One region of the Kitasatospora sp. NPDC088548 genome, then DNA from elsewhere that is predicted to be linked to it. Evidence: predicted binding sites of a transcription regulator. Region 1 holds the regulator's gene; each other region holds the start of a gene.
What was found. The regulator HrcA, encoded in region 1, represses chaperone genes, less so after heat shock. The targets are predictions, from matches to a motif close to TTNGCACTCNGNNNNNCNGAGTGCNAA.

Region 2: the regulator HrcA is predicted to act here: its motif matches at 3,227-3,253, upstream of groL (chaperonin GroEL).
Region 3: the regulator HrcA is predicted to act here: its motif matches at 3,860-3,886, upstream of groES (co-chaperone GroES).

The regions. Positions count from the first base shown of each region.
Region 1 is NZ_JBIVMI010000004.1:116,213-122,254, forward strand. Features, by position in the region: gene ACIP82_RS08030 (DUF3097 domain-containing protein) at 1-320, opposite strand, end outside; partial or broken gene ACIP82_RS08035 (hypothetical protein) at 364-522, opposite strand; gene ACIP82_RS08040 (hypothetical protein) at 565-1,155, opposite strand; gene htpX (zinc metalloprotease HtpX) at 1,178-2,098, opposite strand; gene hrcA (heat-inducible transcriptional repressor HrcA) at 2,360-3,394, shown strand; gene dnaJ (molecular chaperone DnaJ) at 3,468-4,610, shown strand; gene ACIP82_RS08060 (16S rRNA (uracil(1498)-N(3))-methyltransferase) at 4,796-5,545, shown strand; gene ACIP82_RS08065 (PDZ domain-containing protein) at 5,662-6,042, shown strand, end outside.
Region 2 is NZ_JBIVMI010000010.1:78,530-84,571, reverse strand. Features, by position in the region: gene ACIP82_RS15265 (PadR family transcriptional regulator) at 1-55, opposite strand, end outside; gene ACIP82_RS15260 (hypothetical protein) at 224-892, shown strand; gene ACIP82_RS15255 (hypothetical protein) at 988-1,356, opposite strand; gene groL (chaperonin GroEL) at 1,448-3,070, opposite strand; gene ACIP82_RS15245 (cold-shock protein) at 3,444-3,647, opposite strand; gene ACIP82_RS15240 (ubiquitin-like small modifier protein 1) at 4,224-4,502, opposite strand; gene thrC (threonine synthase) at 4,531-5,817, opposite strand; SAM riboswitch class I at 5,835-5,967, opposite strand.
Region 3 is NZ_JBIVMI010000007.1:3,835-9,876, reverse strand. Features, by position in the region: gene ACIP82_RS11540 (WhiB family transcriptional regulator) at 94-420, shown strand; gene ACIP82_RS11535 (LysR family transcriptional regulator) at 498-1,505, opposite strand; gene groL (chaperonin GroEL) at 1,647-3,278, opposite strand; gene groES (co-chaperone GroES) at 3,413-3,718, opposite strand; gene ACIP82_RS11520 (methyltransferase domain-containing protein) at 3,998-5,215, shown strand; gene ACIP82_RS11515 (polysaccharide deacetylase family protein) at 5,197-6,042, opposite strand, start outside.

The DNA.
Region 1 (6,042 bases):
GGGACGGCGATCGAGCCGGAGGCGGTGCGGCCGGGGGCCCGGGACGGCGCGGGCGCGGCCGCCGGGGGGCGGACCAGGGTGACCGGCCGGCCCTCCAGCAGGAAGCCGCGCGGCACCAGCGGGAAGACCCGGTGCTTGCCGAAGCGGTCCTCCAGGGTGACGGTGAAGCCCTCCGCGGTCTTCTCGCACCGCACCACCGCTCCGCAGAAGCCGGTCGCCGCCTCCTCCACCACCAGGTCCCGCTCGGCGGACACCTCCGGGGCGGGCTGCTGCCGCTTCCACGGCGGGGTCAGGTCGGGTCCGTACTGGTGGCTGCGCATGGAAGGTGACTATAGGGAAATCCGGCGGAGGGCCGGCGGGAGGTCAGAGCCCCGGCGCGCCCCAGACCGGGAACCAGCGGGTGAGGTCCTTCTCCAGCCGCAGGTCGTTCCCGAGCATGGCGTTGACCTGCAGTTCCAGGGGGCTGTTCCGCTTCTCCCCGCCGCCCGGCATCGGCGCGAACGGGTAGAAGGTGCCGCGCTTCGCTCCGATAAACCGGACCAAGAAGGCTCTCTCTGCCACGCCTCAGCCTTCCAGGCCTGGCGCACCCCAGAGGGGGAACCACCGGCTCAGGTCTGGTTCGATGCGAAGATCGTTCTTGAGCATGTTGGAGATCTCGATCTCCAGAGGGTTGTTCCGCTTCTCTTGCCCGCCAGGGCGTATACACAGCGGGTAGAACGTGCCGCGCTTGTACAGGTAGACCAGCGCCAGCGACTGCCCCCGCTCGTCGCGGAAGGCCACCAGCGAGCAGAGCAGCTGCGGTCCGAAGCCGTTCGCCTCCAGCTCGCTGTTGACCGCGTGCAGGTCGTTGACCAGCTCCGGCAGCTCCTCCGGGGTGTGCCGGGCGAGCAGCCAGGAGTAGCCGTACCCGTCCTTGGAGGCCTCCACCGGGACGCCGCCGCGCTCGGTGTCGGCGTCCAGCAGCGCCCGCACCTGCCGTTCGACCTCGCCGAACGCCCCGCCCTCGACGGCCGCGAAGCAGACCGAGCCGAGACCGGTCGGCCGGAAGCCGGTCGCCGCCTCCAGGGTCAGTGCCGCCGAGGGGACCCCGAACAGCTGGTCGAGGTCGGGCTTGACGGGCTTGGTGCGCCCGAACAGGGCGTCCAGGAATCCCACGGCGGTCCTTTCCCGAGGTGGTTCAGCGGCCCAGCTGGGCCGAGATCTTCGCCAGCTGCTCCAGCCGCTGCTCCAGCGACGGGTGGGTGGAGAACAGCTGCGAGGCGGTCTCCCGGGCGCTCAGCGCCGGGGCGAAGTAGAAGGCGTTGTACGGCTGTGCCTGGCGCAGGTCCTTGGACGGGATCGCGGCGATCTGGCCGGTCACCTTGGTCAGCGCCGACGCGAGCGCGCTGGGCCGGCCGGTGAGCTGGGCGGCGGCGCGGTCGGCGGCCAGCTCCCGGTAGCGGGAGAGCAGCCGGGTGAGCAGGAAGCTGATCGCGTACACCACGATCGACACCAGCGGGATGATCAGCGCGGCGATGGCGGCGTTGGAGTCGTTGTTGTTGCGGCCCCCGCCCATGAATCCGCCGTACATCGCGATCCGGGTCATCGCCCCGGCCAGCACCCCGAGGAACCCGGCGATGGTCATCACCGCCACGTCCCGGTGCGCCACGTGCGAGAGCTCGTGCGCCAGCACGCCCTCCAGCTCCTCCGGCTCCAGCCGCCGCAGCAGCCCGGTGGTCACGCAGACCACGGCGTTCTGCGGGTTGCGGCCGGTGGCGAACGCGTTCGGCATGTCGTTGTCGGCGACCGCCACCCGCGGCTTGGGCATGTCGGCCAGCGCGCAGAGCCGGTCGATGGTGCCGTGCAGCTGCGGATACTGTTCCGGGCTCACCCGGTGGGCGCCCATCGCCCGTTCGGTGATCTTGTCGCTGAACCAGAACTGGGCCACGAAGAGACCGCCCGAGATCAGCACGATCAGTGGCCAGGCCCCGCGCAGCAGCACGATCAGCAGGCCGGTGAATCCGACGTACAGCAGCCCGATCACGAACATCGTCGCGACCATGCGGCCGGTCAGGCCGCGGTCGGGTGCGAAGCGCGTGTGCTGGCCCGAGCTCGACATCGCTGCTCCTCCGTTAGCCGTTCGCTTTCGATGCTGCCACCCGGACGGGCCCTCGGCATCACCCGCGCGCCGGATATTGCGCGCAGGATCACTCGGGCCGGGCCGTTCCTGCCGTCGGACCCGGGCCTTACACTGGCAGGTACGGTTCTGGCACTCGGCTGTTCAGAGTGCCAAAGCCGGGGCCTCCCAGAACGGCCCGCAACATGCCAGAACGGACACATGTCACTACGGACAACGTGCGAAGACGGAGGTGCGTGCCCCATGGCCGGTGAGGTCCGTCAGCTGGACGACCGCAAGCTCGCGGTGCTTCGCGCCATCGTCCAGGACTACGTGGGAACCGAGGAGCCGGTCGGCTCCAAGGCCCTGGTGGAGCGGCACAGCCTCGGCGTGTCCCCGGCCACCGTCCGCAACGACATGGCCGCGCTGGAGGAGGACGGCTACATCCACCAGCCGCACACCAGCGCCGGGCGGATCCCCACCGACAAGGGCTACCGGCTCTTCGTCGACCGGCTCGCCGAGGTCAAGCCGATGAGCGCGCCCGAGCGGCGGGCGATCCGGCACTTCCTGGACGGTGCGGTCGACCTGGACGACGTGGTCGCCCGGACGGTCCGGCTGCTCGCCCAGCTCACCCGGCAGGTCGCGGTGGTCCAGTACCCCTCGCTCTCCCGGTCGACCGTCCGGCACATCGAGCTGGTCGCGCTGGCCCCGGTCAAGGTGATGCTGGTCCTGATCACCAACACCGGCCGGGTCGAGCAGCGGATGATGGACTGCCCGGGCCCGGTCGGCGAGACCCTCCTCGCGGATCTGCGGGCGCGGATCAACGCGCACGCGGTCGGGCAGCGGCTGCCCGAGGTGCCGGGGCTGCTGGAGGAGTTGCCGGCCGGTTTCGAGGCGGCCGACCGGCCGGCCGTCGTCACCGTCCTGGCGACGCTCTTCGAGGCGCTCGCCGAACAGAACGAGGAACGGATCATGCTGGCCGGCACGGCCAACCTGACCCGTTTCGGCCACGACTTCCCGCTCACCATCCAGCCGGTGCTGGAAGCGCTGGAGGAGCAGGTCGTCCTGCTCCGCCTCCTGGGTGAGACCGGCGACGCGGGGATGACGGTCCGGATCGGCCGGGAGAACGCCTACGAGGGGCTCAATTCCACCTCGGTCGTCTCCGTCGGTTACGGTTCGGGCGACGAGAGCGTGGCCAAACTGGGTGTGATCGGTCCGACCCGGATGGACTATCCGGGCACAATGGGGGCGGTGCGAGCGGTGGCACGGTACGTGGGCCAGATCCTGGCCGAGTCGTAGGAACAGCCACCATCAGACCGATGGTGGTACCCAGTCGCAAGCACTACTACAGGCGGAACAAGCGGAGCATTTGGTGGCCACGGACTACTACGCGGTACTCGGCGTCCGACGGGATGCGGGGCAGGACGAGATCAAGAAGGCGTTCCGGCGCCTGGCGCGCGAACTGCACCCGGACGTCAACCCGGACCCGAAGACGCAGGAGCGGTTCAAGGAGATCAACGCCGCCTACGAGGTGCTCTCCGACCCGCAGAAGCGTCAGGTCTACGACCTCGGCGGGGACCCTCTCTCGCCCAACGGCGGCGGAGGCGCGGGCGGCTTCGGCGCGGGCGCGGCCGGTTTCGGCTTCTCCGACATCATGGACGCCTTCTTCGGCGCCGCGGCCGGCCAGCGCGGCCCGCGCTCGCGGACCAGGCGCGGCCAGGACGCCATGATCCGGCTGGAGATCACCCTGGAGGAGGCCGCCTTCGGCACCACCAAGGAACTCCAGGTCGACACGGCCGTCACCTGCACCACCTGCAGCGGGGAGGGCGCCGCGCCCGGCACCTCCGCGCAGACCTGTGACATGTGCCGCGGCAAGGGCGAGGTCTCCCAGGTCACCCGGTCCTTCCTGGGCCAGGTCATGACCTCCCGCCCCTGCCCGCAGTGCCAGGGCTTCGGCACCGTCGTGCCGACCCCGTGCCCGGAGTGCGCGGGCGACGGCCGGGTCCGCGCCCGGCGCACCCTGACGGTCAAGATCCCGGCCGGTGTCGACAACGGCACCCGCATCCAGCTGGCCGGCGAGGGCGAGGTCGGCCCCGGTGGCGGCCCCGCCGGCGACCTGTACGTCGAGATCGCCGAGACCACCCACACGGTGTTCCAGCGACGCGGGGACGACCTGCACTGCACGGTCACCATCCCGATGACGGCCGCCGCGCTCGGCACCCAGGTGCCGCTGCAGACGCTGGACGGCCTGGAGGAGCTCGACATCCGGCCCGGCACCCAGTCCGGCCAGTCGATCCCGCTGCACGGCCGGGGCATCACCCACCTGCGCGGTGGCGGCCGGGGCGACCTGATAGTGCATGTCGAGGTGCAGACGCCCACCAAGCTCGACGCCGAGCAGGAGGACCTGCTCCGCCGCCTCGCCGTGCTGCGCGGCGAGGAGCGGCCGTCCGGCCAGTTCGCGCCCGGCCAGCAGGGGCTGTTCTCCCGGCTGAAGGACGCGTTCAACGGGCGCTGAGGCGCCCGCAGGAGTGTGCAAGCACCACGAGGGGCGGGGGGGGGGGGGGGGGGGGGGGGGGGGCCGCGCGCCCCGCCCCCCCCCCCCCCCCCCCCCCCCCCGCCCCGTTCGCGGCCGCCGGCCCGCGCGGGGTCTCCCGCGCCGGCCGTCCGCCGGCCCCGTACCAGTCCCGGAGGGAAAGCCCCATGACCGCGCCCGTGTTCGTCGTCGAGACCGAGCGGATCGCCGCCGCCGTGCCCGGTGCGGTGGTCCGGCTGGACGGTCCCGAGGGGCGGCACGCCGCCGCCGTGAAGCGGCTGGAGCCGGGGGAGGCGGTGACGCTCGCGGACGGGCTGGGGCTCGGCGTGGACGGCACCGTCGCGGCGGTGCACGGCAAGGACGCCATCGAGGTGACCGTGGCCGCCGTCCGCCGGGAGCCCGAGCCGGCGCCGCGGATCGTCGTCGTCCAGGCGCTGCCCAAGGGCGACCGCGGCGAGCTGGCGGTGGAGACCATGACCGAGGTCGGTGTCGACGTGGTGATCCCGTGGGCCGCCTCCCGCTGCATCACCCAGTGGAAGGGCGACCGCGGCGCCAAGGCGCTCGCCAAGTGGCGGGCCACCGCCCGGGAGGCCGGCAAGCAGTCCCGCCGGCTGCGCTTCCCCGAGGTCCGCGACCCGATGACCACCCGGCAGCTGGCCCCCGTCCTGGCCGGCGCCGCGCTCGCCGCCGTGCTGCACGAGGAGGGCACCCAGCCGCTGGCCGCGGCCGCGCTGCCCGCCGCCGGGGACATCGTGCTGGTGGTCGGCCCCGAGGGCGGCGTCTCGCCGGAGGAGCTGGCCGCCTTCGCCGAGGCCGGGGCCGCGCCCTACCGGCTCGGCCCGTCGGTGCTGCGCACCTCCACCGCCGGGGTCGCCGCCGGGGCCCTGCTGCTCGGCCGCAGCGGCCGCTGGGGCTGACCGGCGGGATCCGCCGGGCGGGTCGCGGAGGGTCGTGGCGGACCCGGTGGGTCGCGGCGGGTCGTGGTCCGTAAAAACCGGGGCGCGATGCCAGGGTCGGTGCCTAGGCTGACCGCGTGAGCGAACCTCGGAGCACCCCAGCGGGCGCGTACCTGCGCCACCCTCATCTGCACGGTGACCTGATCACCTTCGTCGCCGAGAACGACGTCTGGCTGGCCCCGCTGGACGGCGGCCGGGCCTGGCGGCTGACGGCCGATCACGTTCCGGTCCGCCGGCCGCGGTTCTCCCCGGACGGGCGGCACATCGCCTTCACCTCCACCCGGGACGGCGCGCCCGAGGTGCACGTCGCGCCGGTGGACGGCGGCCCGTCGCGCCGGCTGACGTACTGGGGCAGCGGCCAGACCCAGGTCCAGGGCTGGACGGCCGACGGCCGCCCGGTCGCCACCACCACCGCCGGGCAGGCCACCCTGCGCCGCACCTGGGCGCACGCGGTGCCG
Region 2 (6,042 bases), on a different contig from region 1:
CGGCCAATGCCGTGAGCAGAAGCAGCGTGGGCTCCTGCATCGCACGTTCTGTCATAGGACTACATATATCGCTAACCTACATATAGGTCCAGTGGAACTCCCACCGGCCGACCCGCCCGACCCGCCCGACCCGCCCGACCCGGACGCCCAGACTGATCAGGACGACCCGACCGATCCCGACGCCCCGGCCACACCGTCCGCCCGGGCCAGCACAATGAACCCCATGCCGAACACGTCCGCCGCCGCCGGCCCGCCCGCCGCCGCCGATCTGCTCGCCGACTGGACCGCCCTGCTGCACCGCTGCGGCACCGGCACCGACCCCGAACCGTACGGGCGCGAGCTGCTGCGCCGCTGGGCCGAGCCGCAGCGCCGCTACCACACCACCGATCACCTGCGGGCGGTGCTGGGCCACGTCGACACGCTCGCCGGACACGCCGACGCACCGGACACCGTCCGGCTGGCCGCCTGGTTCCACGACGCCGTCTACCGCCCCGACCGCTCCGAGAACGAGGAGCGCAGCGCGGCCCTCGCCGTCCGGGCGCTCACCGAGGCCGCTCTGCCGGCCGCCCGGGTGGCCGAGGTCGCGCGGCTGGTCCGGCTGACCACCACCCACCGCCCCGCCCCCGGCGACCGGGACGGCGAGGTGCTCTGTGACGCGGACCTCGCCGTCCTCGGCGGCACCCCCGAGGCGTACGCGGCGTACGCGGCCGCCGTACGCGCGGAGTACGCCTTCGTCCCCGAGCCGGACTTCCGGGCCGGGCGCGCGGCGGTCCTGCGCCGGCTCCTCGCGCTCCCCGCGCTCTACCGCACCCCAGCCGCCCGCGAACGCTTCGACGCCCCCGCCCGAGCCAACCTGGCCGCCGAACTCGGCCTCCTGGAGGGCTCCGAGTAGGACGCCACGGACCGCGAACGCCCCGGGCGGCACAAGGGCCGCCGTCGCGCCCCGGAGCGCGACGGCGGCCGAAAGCGGTCCCGGCCGGGCGCGGTCTACGACAGCCGGCCGACGGGCGACACCACCGCCCCCTCCTTGCCGCACACCCAGTGCGGCTCGGGCCCGAGCTCCGGCTCCACGCCGAGCGCGTGCGGGTCCCCGTCCGCCGCGCACGCGGTGCACAGCGGCCACCGCCCGTACTCCTCCAGCAGCGCGTCCTGGACGTCCTGGGCGACCAGCCCGAGCACGTACTCGGCGCCGTCCGGCCACTGCTCCAGCCACCAGCGCCGGTGTGTCACGGCGTTCTCCACCAGCGACACCACGGCGGCGTCCGCCACGTCCCGGGCGGAGAGGTCGGCGAGGATCAGCGCCCGCGCGTTGTGCAGGGCGGTCTCGATGTCAGCGGTGTCACCGGTGGAAGCCATCCGTCCATTCTCCCGCAGAACGCCGCATGGGCGGCTCCCCGGAGGGAACCGCCCATGCGAGCGAGGAACTGCCCGATCCGATCGAGTCGGATCAGAAGTCCATGTCACCGCCCGGCATGCCGCCGCCGGCGGCCGCGGCGGCCTTCTCCGGCTTGTCGGCGATGACGGCCTCGGTGGTGAGGAAGAGCGCCGCGATGGAGGCGGCGTTCTGCAGCGCGGAGCGGGTGACCTTGGCCGGGTCGATGATGCCCGCGGCGACCAGGTCGACGTACTCGTTGGTGGCGGCGTTCAGGCCGTGACCGGCGGGAAGGTTGCGCACCTTCTCCACCACGACGCCACCCTCCAGGCCGGCGTTGGTCGCGATCTGCTTGATCGGGGCCTCCAGCGCGACCTTGACGATGTTGGCACCGGTGGCCTCGTCGCCCTCGAGCTCCAGCTTGTCGAACGCGACCGAGGCCTGCAGCAGGGCGACGCCACCACCGGCGACGATGCCCTCCTCGACGGCGGCCTTGGCGTTGCGGACGGCGTCCTCGATGCGGTGCTTGCGCTCCTTGAGCTCCACCTCGGTGGCCGCGCCGGCCTTGATGACGGCCACGCCGCCGGCCAGCTTGGCGAGGCGCTCCTGGAGCTTCTCGCGGTCGTAGTCCGAGTCGCTGTTCTCGATCTCGGCGCGGATCTGGTTCACGCGGCCGGCGACCTGCTCGCTGTCACCGCCACCGTCGACGATGGTGGTCTCGTCCTTGGTGATGACCACCTTGCGGGCAGTGCCCAGCAGGTCGATGCCGGCGTTCTCGAGCTTGAGGCCGACCTCCTCGGAGATCACGGTGCCACCGGTGAGGATGGCGATGTCGCCGAGCATGGCCTTGCGGCGGTCGCCGAAGCCCGGGGCCTTGACGGCGACGGACTTGAAGGTGCCGCGGATCTTGTTCACGACCAGGGTCGACAGGGCCTCGCCCTCGACGTCCTCGGCGATGATGACCAGCGGCTTGCCGCTCTGCATGACCTTCTCCAGCAGCGGGAGCAGGTCCTTGACCGAGCCGATCTTGGAGTTGGCGATGAGGATGTACGGGTCCTCGAAGCTCGCCTCCATACGCTCCAGGTCGGTGGCGAAGTAGGCGGAGATGTAGCCCTTGTCGAAGCGCATGCCCTCGGTGAGCTCAAGCTCCAGACCGAAGGTGTTGCTCTCCTCGACGGTGATGACGCCTTCCTTGCCGACCTTGTCCATGGCCTCGGCGATGAGCTCGCCGATCTGGGTGTCGGCGGCCGAGATGGAGGCGGTGGAGGCGATCTGCTCCTTGGTCTCCACGTCCTTGGCCTGGGCCAGCAGCTGGTCCGAGACGGCGGCGACGGCCTTCTCGATACCGCGCTTCAGGGCCATCGGGTTGGCGCCGGCGGCGACGTTGCGCAGACCCTCGCGGACGAGCGCCTGGGCCAGCACGGTGGCGGTGGTGGTGCCGTCACCCGCGACGTCGTCGGTCTTCTTGGCGACCTCCTTGACGAGCTCCGCGCCGATCTTCTCGTACGGGTCCTCGAGCTCGATCTCCTTGGCGATGGAGACACCGTCGTTGGTGATCGTGGGGGCGCCCCACTTCTTCTCCAGAACGACGTTGCGACCCTTGGGGCCGAGCGTGACCTTCACTGCGTCGGCGAGCTGGTTCATGCCACGCTCAAGGCCGCGGCGAGCTTCCTCATCAAAGGCGATGATCTTGGCCATCTGAAGTGGTCCTCCGGGACACGGTCGACTGCTCGGACCAAGGGGTGCCCGCGACGGACGGCCCTGGTGTGCGGGGGTCCTTTCCCCTACCGCTCCCGGGGGCCTCACCGACCCGGTCCGCTGTCACTCTCACGCTGTGAGTGCTAACGCCAATGATTAGCACTCTGGCAGGGCGAGTGCAAGCCCAATCGGCAACCCGCGAGCCGCACCGGCCACCCGCGGGCGGACGCGCGACGGGCCCCGGGCGCCACGTGCGGCGGCGCCCGCCGCCGCACGTGCCGACGGGCCCGTACGACGTGTGTCGTACGGGCCCGTCGCGAAGCAAGAGGCGCACCAGCCGATGGGCCGAGCCGAACTCCTGGGGTCGGAAAGGTCAGACCGCGGCGCGGACCATGTCCGCCTGCGGGCCCTTCTGCCCCTGAGAGATCTCGAACTCGACCCGCTGGCCCTCCTCAAGGGTGCGGTAGCCGTCCATCTGGATCGCGCTGTAGTGGACGAAGACGTCCGCACCACCGTCGACCGCGATGAAGCCGTAGCCCTTCTCCGCGTTGAACCACTTGACGGTGCCCTGAGCCATTCCGAACTCCCCTAGTGCTGTGCTGGCCCTTCACGCGCCCGCAGGTCGCGGGCCCGGGTCTGGTTTCGAGGCCGGCCCGGGGAACCCCCCCTGGACGCAGCCGTGCACGCCGCGGTCCCCCGCCGAGCCACCGGACGGCATCCGATGGGCGGGCGATCGCGTCGATCGCGGCTGAATGTATCCGGATCGACGCCCTCTGCAACAGGGTCAGTCACAGGGAATTCCCCGGGCCCGCCAGGTGACACCTCCGGTGAAATCAGGAGGAAATCGGCATTTCACGCCGGACATAGCGGACGAATTACTCAAATCCCCTTGAGAATTCTGACATCTGCCTGACATGTTTCACGGCCGTGCGCGCGGCGCCGGTCTCAGCGGCCGGACGGTCACCGGCGATACGGGTTCAGCCGGATTCGGGCGCCGGTGAAAGGGGAAGGGGAGCCCTGTTCCCAGCCGAGCGACACTCTACTCCGACTGGACCCGGAAATATTCCCGCCGAAATGCGGCCGGCCGCCCCCGCGTACGGAATTCGGAATTCCGTACGCGGGAACGGCCGGCCGGGAAGAGCGGCGGACGGGCTCAGCAGCCGCCGGCCACCGCCGGGATGATCGACACGCTCGCGCCGTCCTTGATCTCGGTCGCCAGCCCCTCCGCGAACCGCACGTCGTCGTCGTTGACGTAGACGTTCACGAAGCGGCGCAGCTTGCCGGCGTCGTCCAGGACGCGGGCGGCGATGCCCGGGTGGTTCTTGTCGAGGTCGGCGATGACATCGCCCAGGGTGGCACCCTCGGCGGCGACCTCGGCGGAGCCGCCGGTGTAGGTGCGCAGGATGGTGGGAATGCGGACGTTGGCGCTCATGGCGGGGGCTCTCCTAGCGGGGTGGTGGTCAGGCGGAGGCGAGGCCGGCGTCGCGGAAGGACTCCAGCGTCGGGCGGATGACGGTGGTCATGCCGGAGTCGGAGACGGCGTCCAGGGTCTTCAGGCCGTCGCCGGTGTTGATCGCGACGGTCTCCTTGGCCGGGTCCAGCTGCCCGGTCTCGACGAGCTTCTTCAGCACGCCGACGGTCACCCCGCCCGCGGTCTCGGCGAAGATGCCCTCGGTGCGGGCCAGCAGCTTGATCGCGGCCACCACCTCGGCGTCGGTGACGTCCTCGACCGCGCCGCCGGTGCGGCGGGCGATGTCCAGCACGTACGGGCCGTCGGCCGGGTTGCCGATCGCCAGCGACTTGGCGATGGTGTCCGGCTTGACCGGGCGGATCACGTCCCGGCCGGCCTTGAACGCGGCCGACACCGGCGAGCAGCCGGCCGCCTGCGCCCCGAAGATCCGGTACGGCCGGTCCTCGACCAGACCGAGCCTGATCAGCTCCTGCAGCCCCTTGTCGATCTTGGTGAGCTGGGAGCCCGAGGCGATCGGGATGACGATCTGCTCCGGCAGCCGCCAGCCGAGCTGCTCGCAGATCTCGTACGCCAGCGTCTTGGAGCCCTCGCCGTAGTACGGGCGGAGGTTGACGTTCACGAAGCCCCAGCCCTCGCCGGCCGGGTCGCCGATCAGCTCCGAACAGAAGCGGTTGACGTCGTCGTAGTTGCCCTCGATGCCGACCAGCTCGCCGCCGTAGACCCCGGCCATCACGACCTTGCCCTGCTCCAGGTCGTGCGGGATGAACACGCAGGACTTGAATCCGGCCCGGGCCGCCGCCGCACCCACCGCGCCGGCCAGGTTGCCGGTGGACGAGCAGGACAGCGTGGTGAAGCCGAACGCGCGGGCCGCCTCGATGGCGCAGGCCACCACGCGGTCCTTGAACGAGTGGGTGGGGTTGCCCGAGTCGTCCTTGATGTGCAGCTGAGCGGTGAAGCCCAGCTCACGGCCCAGGTTGTCGGCCTTCACCAGCGGGGTCCAGCCCGGGTTCAGGTTGGGCTTCCCGGCGACATCGGCCGGAACGGGCAGCAGCGGAGCGTAGCGCCAGATCGACGCCGGGCCGGCCTCGATCCGCTTGCGCAGGTCCTCGGCGGCCTCGCCGCCGAAGTCGTACGCGATCTCCAGCGGCCCGAAGCACTCCAGGCAGGCGAAGCTCGGACCGAGCGGAAAGCGGGTGCCGCACTCCCGACAGGACAGCGCGGCGGCGGGGCCGAGGTCAACGGTGAGGGATGCGGGTGCGGCGGTGTCGATAGCCATGATGGCGGAGGCCTCTCTCCTCATCTTCCCCGTGACGCGGTCGCGCCACAGGCCGGAATTGGCACCTGTCCCGCCGGGCCTGTACGACAGCCGCGCGAGAAGGTTGCCGGGACGTCAACGGGCCGTTCCCTCAGTCCCTCTGGATGAGCTCTGTGAAGTTGTGGTCCTGCTCAGCGGTGACCCCGGCGTGCGAAGGTCCGATCGCTGTACGAAGACTGTATCCGA
Region 3 (6,042 bases), on a different contig from region 1:
GTCCACACCAGCGCATCGAAGCCTCGCCGCGCCGCACAGCAACACCCCGCTGGGGCCGGCCGGCGGCCGACGAGCCTCTGAAGGGAATGAGCCATGGCAGATTTCTCCCGCCTCCCCGGCCCCAACGCGGACCTCTGGGACTGGCAGCTCTCCGCGGCCTGCCGCGGCGTGGACAGCTCGCTCTTCTTCCACCCCGAGGGCGAGCGCGGGGCCGCGCGCAGTTCGCGCGAGGCCAGCGCCAAGGAGGTCTGCATGCGCTGCCCGGTGCGCACCGAGTGCGCCGCGCACGCGCTGGCGGTCCGCGAGCCGTACGGCGTCTGGGGAGGTCTGACCGAGGACGAGCGCGAGGAGATGATGGGCCGCTCGCGGCACCGTCTGGTAGAGGTACCGCTGGTCGCGCCGACGGGGGTACAGCACTAATCGCAAACCCGCGCCACGCCGTGGAGAAACGTTTCTTCGCGGCGCTTCAGGCCGCTCTGGCGCCGTACGACCCCGGGTCAGCGTCCGCCGGCCGCGCCCGCCAGCCGCTCCAGCATCAGCGCCACGGCCGGCACCTCCGCGAGGTCCGGCAGGGTCAGGGCGACCACCTGCCGCACCGCCGGCGCCCCCGAGGCGGTCCGCACCGGCACCGTGGACACGCCGTCAGGGCGCACCGACTCCAGCGCCAGCCCCGGCAGCACCGCCACCCCGAGCCCGGCCGCCACCAGGCCGACCACCGCCGGGTAGTCGTCGGTCGCGAAGTCGATCCGGGGCTCGAAGCCCGCCCCCGCGCACAGCTCCACCAGATGCCCCCGGCACTGCGGGCAGCCCGCGATCCACTGCTCCGCCGCCAGCTCCGCCAGCTCCACCGGCCCGCCGCGGCGCCCCGCCAGCGGGTGCGCGGCGGGCAGCACGCCGACCATCGGGTCGTCCAGCAGCGGGGTGACCACCAGGTCGGACCAGTCGGTGACGGCGGTGAGCTGCTGCGCCTCCAGGTTCGCCTCCGCCCGCGCTTCGCGCGGCACGCCGTGCGCGGGCGGCGCCGGCAGGGCCGGGGCGGCCCCGGCCGCCTGCGGGTAGCGGAAGGCCAGCGCGATCTCGCACTCCCCGCCGCGCAGCATCGCCAGCGACTCCGGCGGTTCCGCCTCGACCAGCGACACGCGCACCCCCGGATGGCCGTCCCGCAGCCGGGCGACGGCCGGCGGCACCAGGGTGGAGCTCGCGGTCGGGAAGGAGACCAGCCGCACCCGGCCGGCCCGCAGCCCGGCGATCGCCGCGACCTCCTCCTCGGCGGCCGAGAGCCCGGCCAGGATCCCGGTGGCATGCTTGAGCAGCACCCGCCCGGCCTCGCTGAGCTGCATGCCCCGCCCGGACCGGACCACCAGCGGGGTGTCGACGGACTTCTCCAGGGCCTTCATCTGCTGGCTGATGGCAGGCTGCGTACAGCCCAGCTCGCGAGCGGCCGCGGAGAAGGAGCCGGTGCGGGCGACGGCACGCAGAACGCGCAGATGGCGGGCCTCGATCATGACTCAGTTATAAGGCAAACTTTGCTATAAGCAAAATTCATCTGATAGTTGAATCCCGAAGCAGACCACCGGCCCATACGCCGCAGGCCCGGCCCGCGTCCCCGAGGGGAGCGGACCGGGCCTGCGGTCACTGATCAGACGTCAGTGGGAGTGGCCGTGGCCACCGTGCGAGTGACCGTGACCGGCCTCCTCGTCCTCCTTCTTCTCCACCACGAGGGTCTCGGTGGTGAGCAGCAGGGAGGCGATCGAGGCGGCGTTCTCCAGCGCGGAGCGGGTGACCTTGACCGGGTCGATGACGCCGGCCTTCACCAGGTCGCCGTACTCGCCGGTGGCGGCGTTGTAGCCCTGGCCCGCCTCCAGCTCGGCGACCTTGGAGGTGATGACGTAGCCCTCCAGGCCGGCGTTCTGGGCGATCCAGCGCAGCGGCTCGGCCAGCGCCTTGCGGACGACCGCGACACCGGTCGCCTCGTCGCCCGACAGGCCCAGGCCGTCCTCCAGCACCTTGGCGGCGTGCACCAGGGAGGCACCACCGCCGGCGACGATGCCCTCCTCGACCGCGGCACGGGTCGCCGAGATGGCGTCCTCCAGGCGGTGCTTGCGCTCCTTCAGCTCCACCTCGGTGGCGGCGCCGACCTTGATGACGCAGACGCCGCCGGCCAGCTTGGCCAGGCGCTCCTGCAGCTTCTCGCGGTCCCAGTCGGAGTCGGTGTTCGCGATCTCGCCCTTGATCTGGGCGACGCGGCCGGCCACGGCCTCGGTGTCACCGGCGCCGTCGACGACGGTGGTCTCGTCCTTGGTGATGGTCACGCGGCGGGCGGTGCCCAGCACGTCCACACCGGCCTGGTCGAGCTTGAGGCCGACCTCCTCGGAGATGACGGTGGCACCGGTCAGGGTGGCCAGGTCGCCGAGGATCGCCTTGCGGCGGTCGCCGAAGCCCGGGGCCTTGACGGCGACCGCGTTGAAGGTGCCGCGGATCTTGTTCACCACGAGGGTCGACAGCGCCTCGCCGTCGACGTCCTCGGCGATGATCAGCAGCGGCTTCGAGGAACCGCCCTGGAGGATCTTCTCCAGCAGCGGCAGCAGCTCCTGGATGGAGGAGATCTTGCCCTGGTTGATCAGGATGTACGGGTCCTCCAGGACCGCCTCCTGCCGCTCCGCGTCGGTGACGAAGTACGGCGACAGGTAGCCCTTGTCGAACTGCATGCCCTCGGTGAAGTCCAGCTCCACGCCGAAGGTGTTCGACTCCTCGACGGTGATGACACCGTCCTTGCCGACCTTGTCGATCGCCTCGGCGATCAGCTCGCCGACCTGGGTGTCCTGCGCGGAGAGGGACGCGACGGCGGCGACGTCGTCCTTGCCCTCGATCTCGCGGGCGATGGAGAGCAGGTGCTCGGAGACGGCGGCGACGGCCTTGTCGATGCCCTTCTTCAGGGCGGCCGGGCCGGCGCCGGCGGCGACGTTGCGCAGACCCTCGTTGACCAGGGCCTGGGCCAGCACGGTGGCGGTGGTGGTGCCGTCACCCGCGACGTCGTTGGTCTTGGTGGCGACCTCCTTGACGAGCTGCGCGCCAAGGTTCTCGTACGGGTCGTCCAGCTCGACCTCACGGGCGATGGTGACACCGTCGTTGGTGATGGTCGGGGCGCCGAACTTCTTGTCGATGACGACGTTGCGGCCCTTGGGGCCGATGGTCACCTTGACGGTGTCGGCCAGCTTGTTCACACCGCGCTCCAGCGAGCGGCGGGCGTCCTCGTCGAACTGCAGGATCTTCGCCATGTTCCCTATTCCCTCGGGGCTGCGGCCGGCCCACCGACCGCTGAAACTACGTGAACCAACAACCACGCCCCGGGCCCCTGTCACTGGGACACGGATCCGGGGCGGGCTGGAACGTCTTGCTTCCCGACGTCGCGTTACTTCTCGATGATGGCGAGAACGTCGCGAGCCGAGAGGACGAGGTACTCCTCGCCCTGGTACTTCACCTCGGTGCCGCCGTACTTCGAGTACAGGACGATGTCGCCGACGGCGACATCGAGCGGCAGACGCTGGCCGTCCTCGAAGCGGCCCGGGCCGACGGCCAGGACGACGCCCTCCTGGGGCTTCTCCTTGGCCGTGTCCGGGATGACCAGGCCGGAGGCCGTGGTGGTCTCGGCGTCGAGCGGCTGGACCACAATGCGGTCCTCGAGCGGCTTGATGGCAACCTTGCTGCTGGTGGTCACGTCCGAGCTCCCCTTCGGAGATTACGGGGTTTTCTAACGGGTAGGGGCGAACCTGCGAGCCTGCCGTCGCGGGGGTCAGACACGCTTCATCGCGTTAGCACTCACCAGGTGGAGAGTGCCAAGGACGACCATAGGGTGCGGTTAGCACTCAGTCAACCAGAGTGCCAACGGCGCGCCCTCGTGTTGCGCGTGGCGCGGTGGGCCCACGGCGCACCGGGGCCTGCGGGCAGGCGGCCGACGACGCGTCGCGCCGGGCCCGGGACCGGGGAGAATGACCGGGTGGAGACCGAGAACCTGCAGCCCCTGCTGACCCCCGAGGGGCAGTCCCTGCTCGCCGAACTGCGTGAGTTCGCGCCCGAGGAGGAGCTGGCCCTGGCCACCCGGCTGCGGCGGGAGCACCCGGCCGAGCTGGTGTCGGCGGCGTTCGGGCAGGCCCGGCTGCGGCAGCGGGCCCGGGCGAAGTTCGGCCCGGACGCCGACCTGATGTACTTCACGCCCAACGGGGTCGAGCAGTCCACCCGGCGCAGCGTCGCCGAGTGGCGGGCGCGGCGCTTCGCCGGGCTGGGCGTGCGCCGGCTGGCCGACCTCTGCTGCGGCATCGGCGGGGACGTCCTGGCGCTGGCCCGGGCCGGGATCGAGGTGCTCGCCGTCGACCGGGACCCGGCGGCCTGTGCCGCCACCGCCGCGAACGCGGCCGCGCTGGGCCTGTCCGACCTGGTGGAGGTGCGCTGCGCGGACGTCGCCGACATCGATGTCACCGGCTACGACGCGGTCTTCACCGACCCGGCCCGCCGGACGTCACGCGGCCGGGTGTTCGACCCGGAGGCGTACGCCCCGCCGCTCTCCTGGGCGATCGAGGCCGGCCGCCGCACCCCGGTCGGCGCGCTGAAGGTCGCGCCGGGCATCCCGCACGAGGCCGTCCCGGCCGACGCCGAGGCCGAGTGGGTCTCCGACCACGGGGACGTCAAGGAGGCGGTGCTCTGGTTCGGCACCGGGGCCGGGCACCCGCACCGCGCCACCCTGCTGCCGCACGGCACCACGCTGACCGGCGGCGACCTGCCCGACCCGCCCGCCGGACCGGTCGGCCGCTACCTGTACGAGCCGGACGGCGCGGTGATCCGCGCCCACCTGGTCGCCGAGGTGGCCGGCCAGGTGGGCGGCCGGCTGATCGACCCGAAGATCGCCTACCTCACCTCGGACCGCCTGGTCGCCACCCCGTACGCGCACGCGTACGAGCTCACCGACGTGCTGCCGTTCCACATCAAGAAGCTGAAGGCGCTGCTGCGCGAACGGGCCGTCGGCACGGTGGTGATCAAGAAGCGCGGGATGGCGATCACCCCCGAGGAGCTGCGCCGGCAGCTGAAGCCGTCCGGGCCGAACAGCGTCACGGTGATCCTCAGCCGCACCGACCGGGGCCCGCTGATGATGCTGGGCCGGCCGGTGACGGCCGGGACGGCGGCGGATCAGGTGGCGGCGGATCAGGCCGGGGGCGCCTGAATGTAGTCCTCGAGCCGGGCCACCGCGAAGCCCTGCTCCTGGATGCGGGCCAGCATCTCGCCGAACATCTGCGTCATCGTCTCGCCCTTGAGGTCCTTCGGGCCCCGGAAGTGGGCGAGGACGATGTCGCCGGGCTTCAGCTTCTTGTCCGCCGCCTGGTACTGCATGTCGTGGATCTGCATCGACTCGCGCCAGAGCACGATGGCCCGCGGTCCGCACTGCTGCACCGAGCCGTTCAGCGCCAGGGTGTTGGCGCCGTCCCCGTAGGGTGGGCGGAACAGCAGCGGCGCGGTGCCGTACTGCTGGGTGAGCGCGGACTGGGCGTCGCAGATCTCGGACTTCTGCTTCTCCGGCGGGACCTTGCTCATCTGGGCGTGGTCCACGGTGTGGTTGTGGATGTGGTTGCCGAGCGCCTGGAGCGGCTTGAAGTAGCCGTAGTTGTCCTTGACGATGTCCCGGGTCAGGAACATCGAGACCGGCACCTTGAGGTCGGTCAGCATCTCGACGAACTTCGGGTCCTTCTCGGCGCCGTCGTCGATGGTGATGAAGACGACCTTGTCGGCCGTCTTCACATCGCTGAACACCGGTACGGTGCCGGTCCGTTCGAGTTTGATCGGCTTGTCGGCGGGCGCGGCCGGGGCGGGCGCCAGCGGCTTGAGGTTCCACTTCGCCCAGGCCGCCGGGTCCCCGGCGGCCGGTGGTGCGGCGGGCGTGGTGGCCGCGGCGGCCGCCGGGGTCTGCGCGCCGCCGCCCGAGGGGTGGGCCGCGGTGGACGGTGTGCCGCCGGCCGCCGCCGGCGTACCGCCACCGCTGCTGCCGCACCCGGT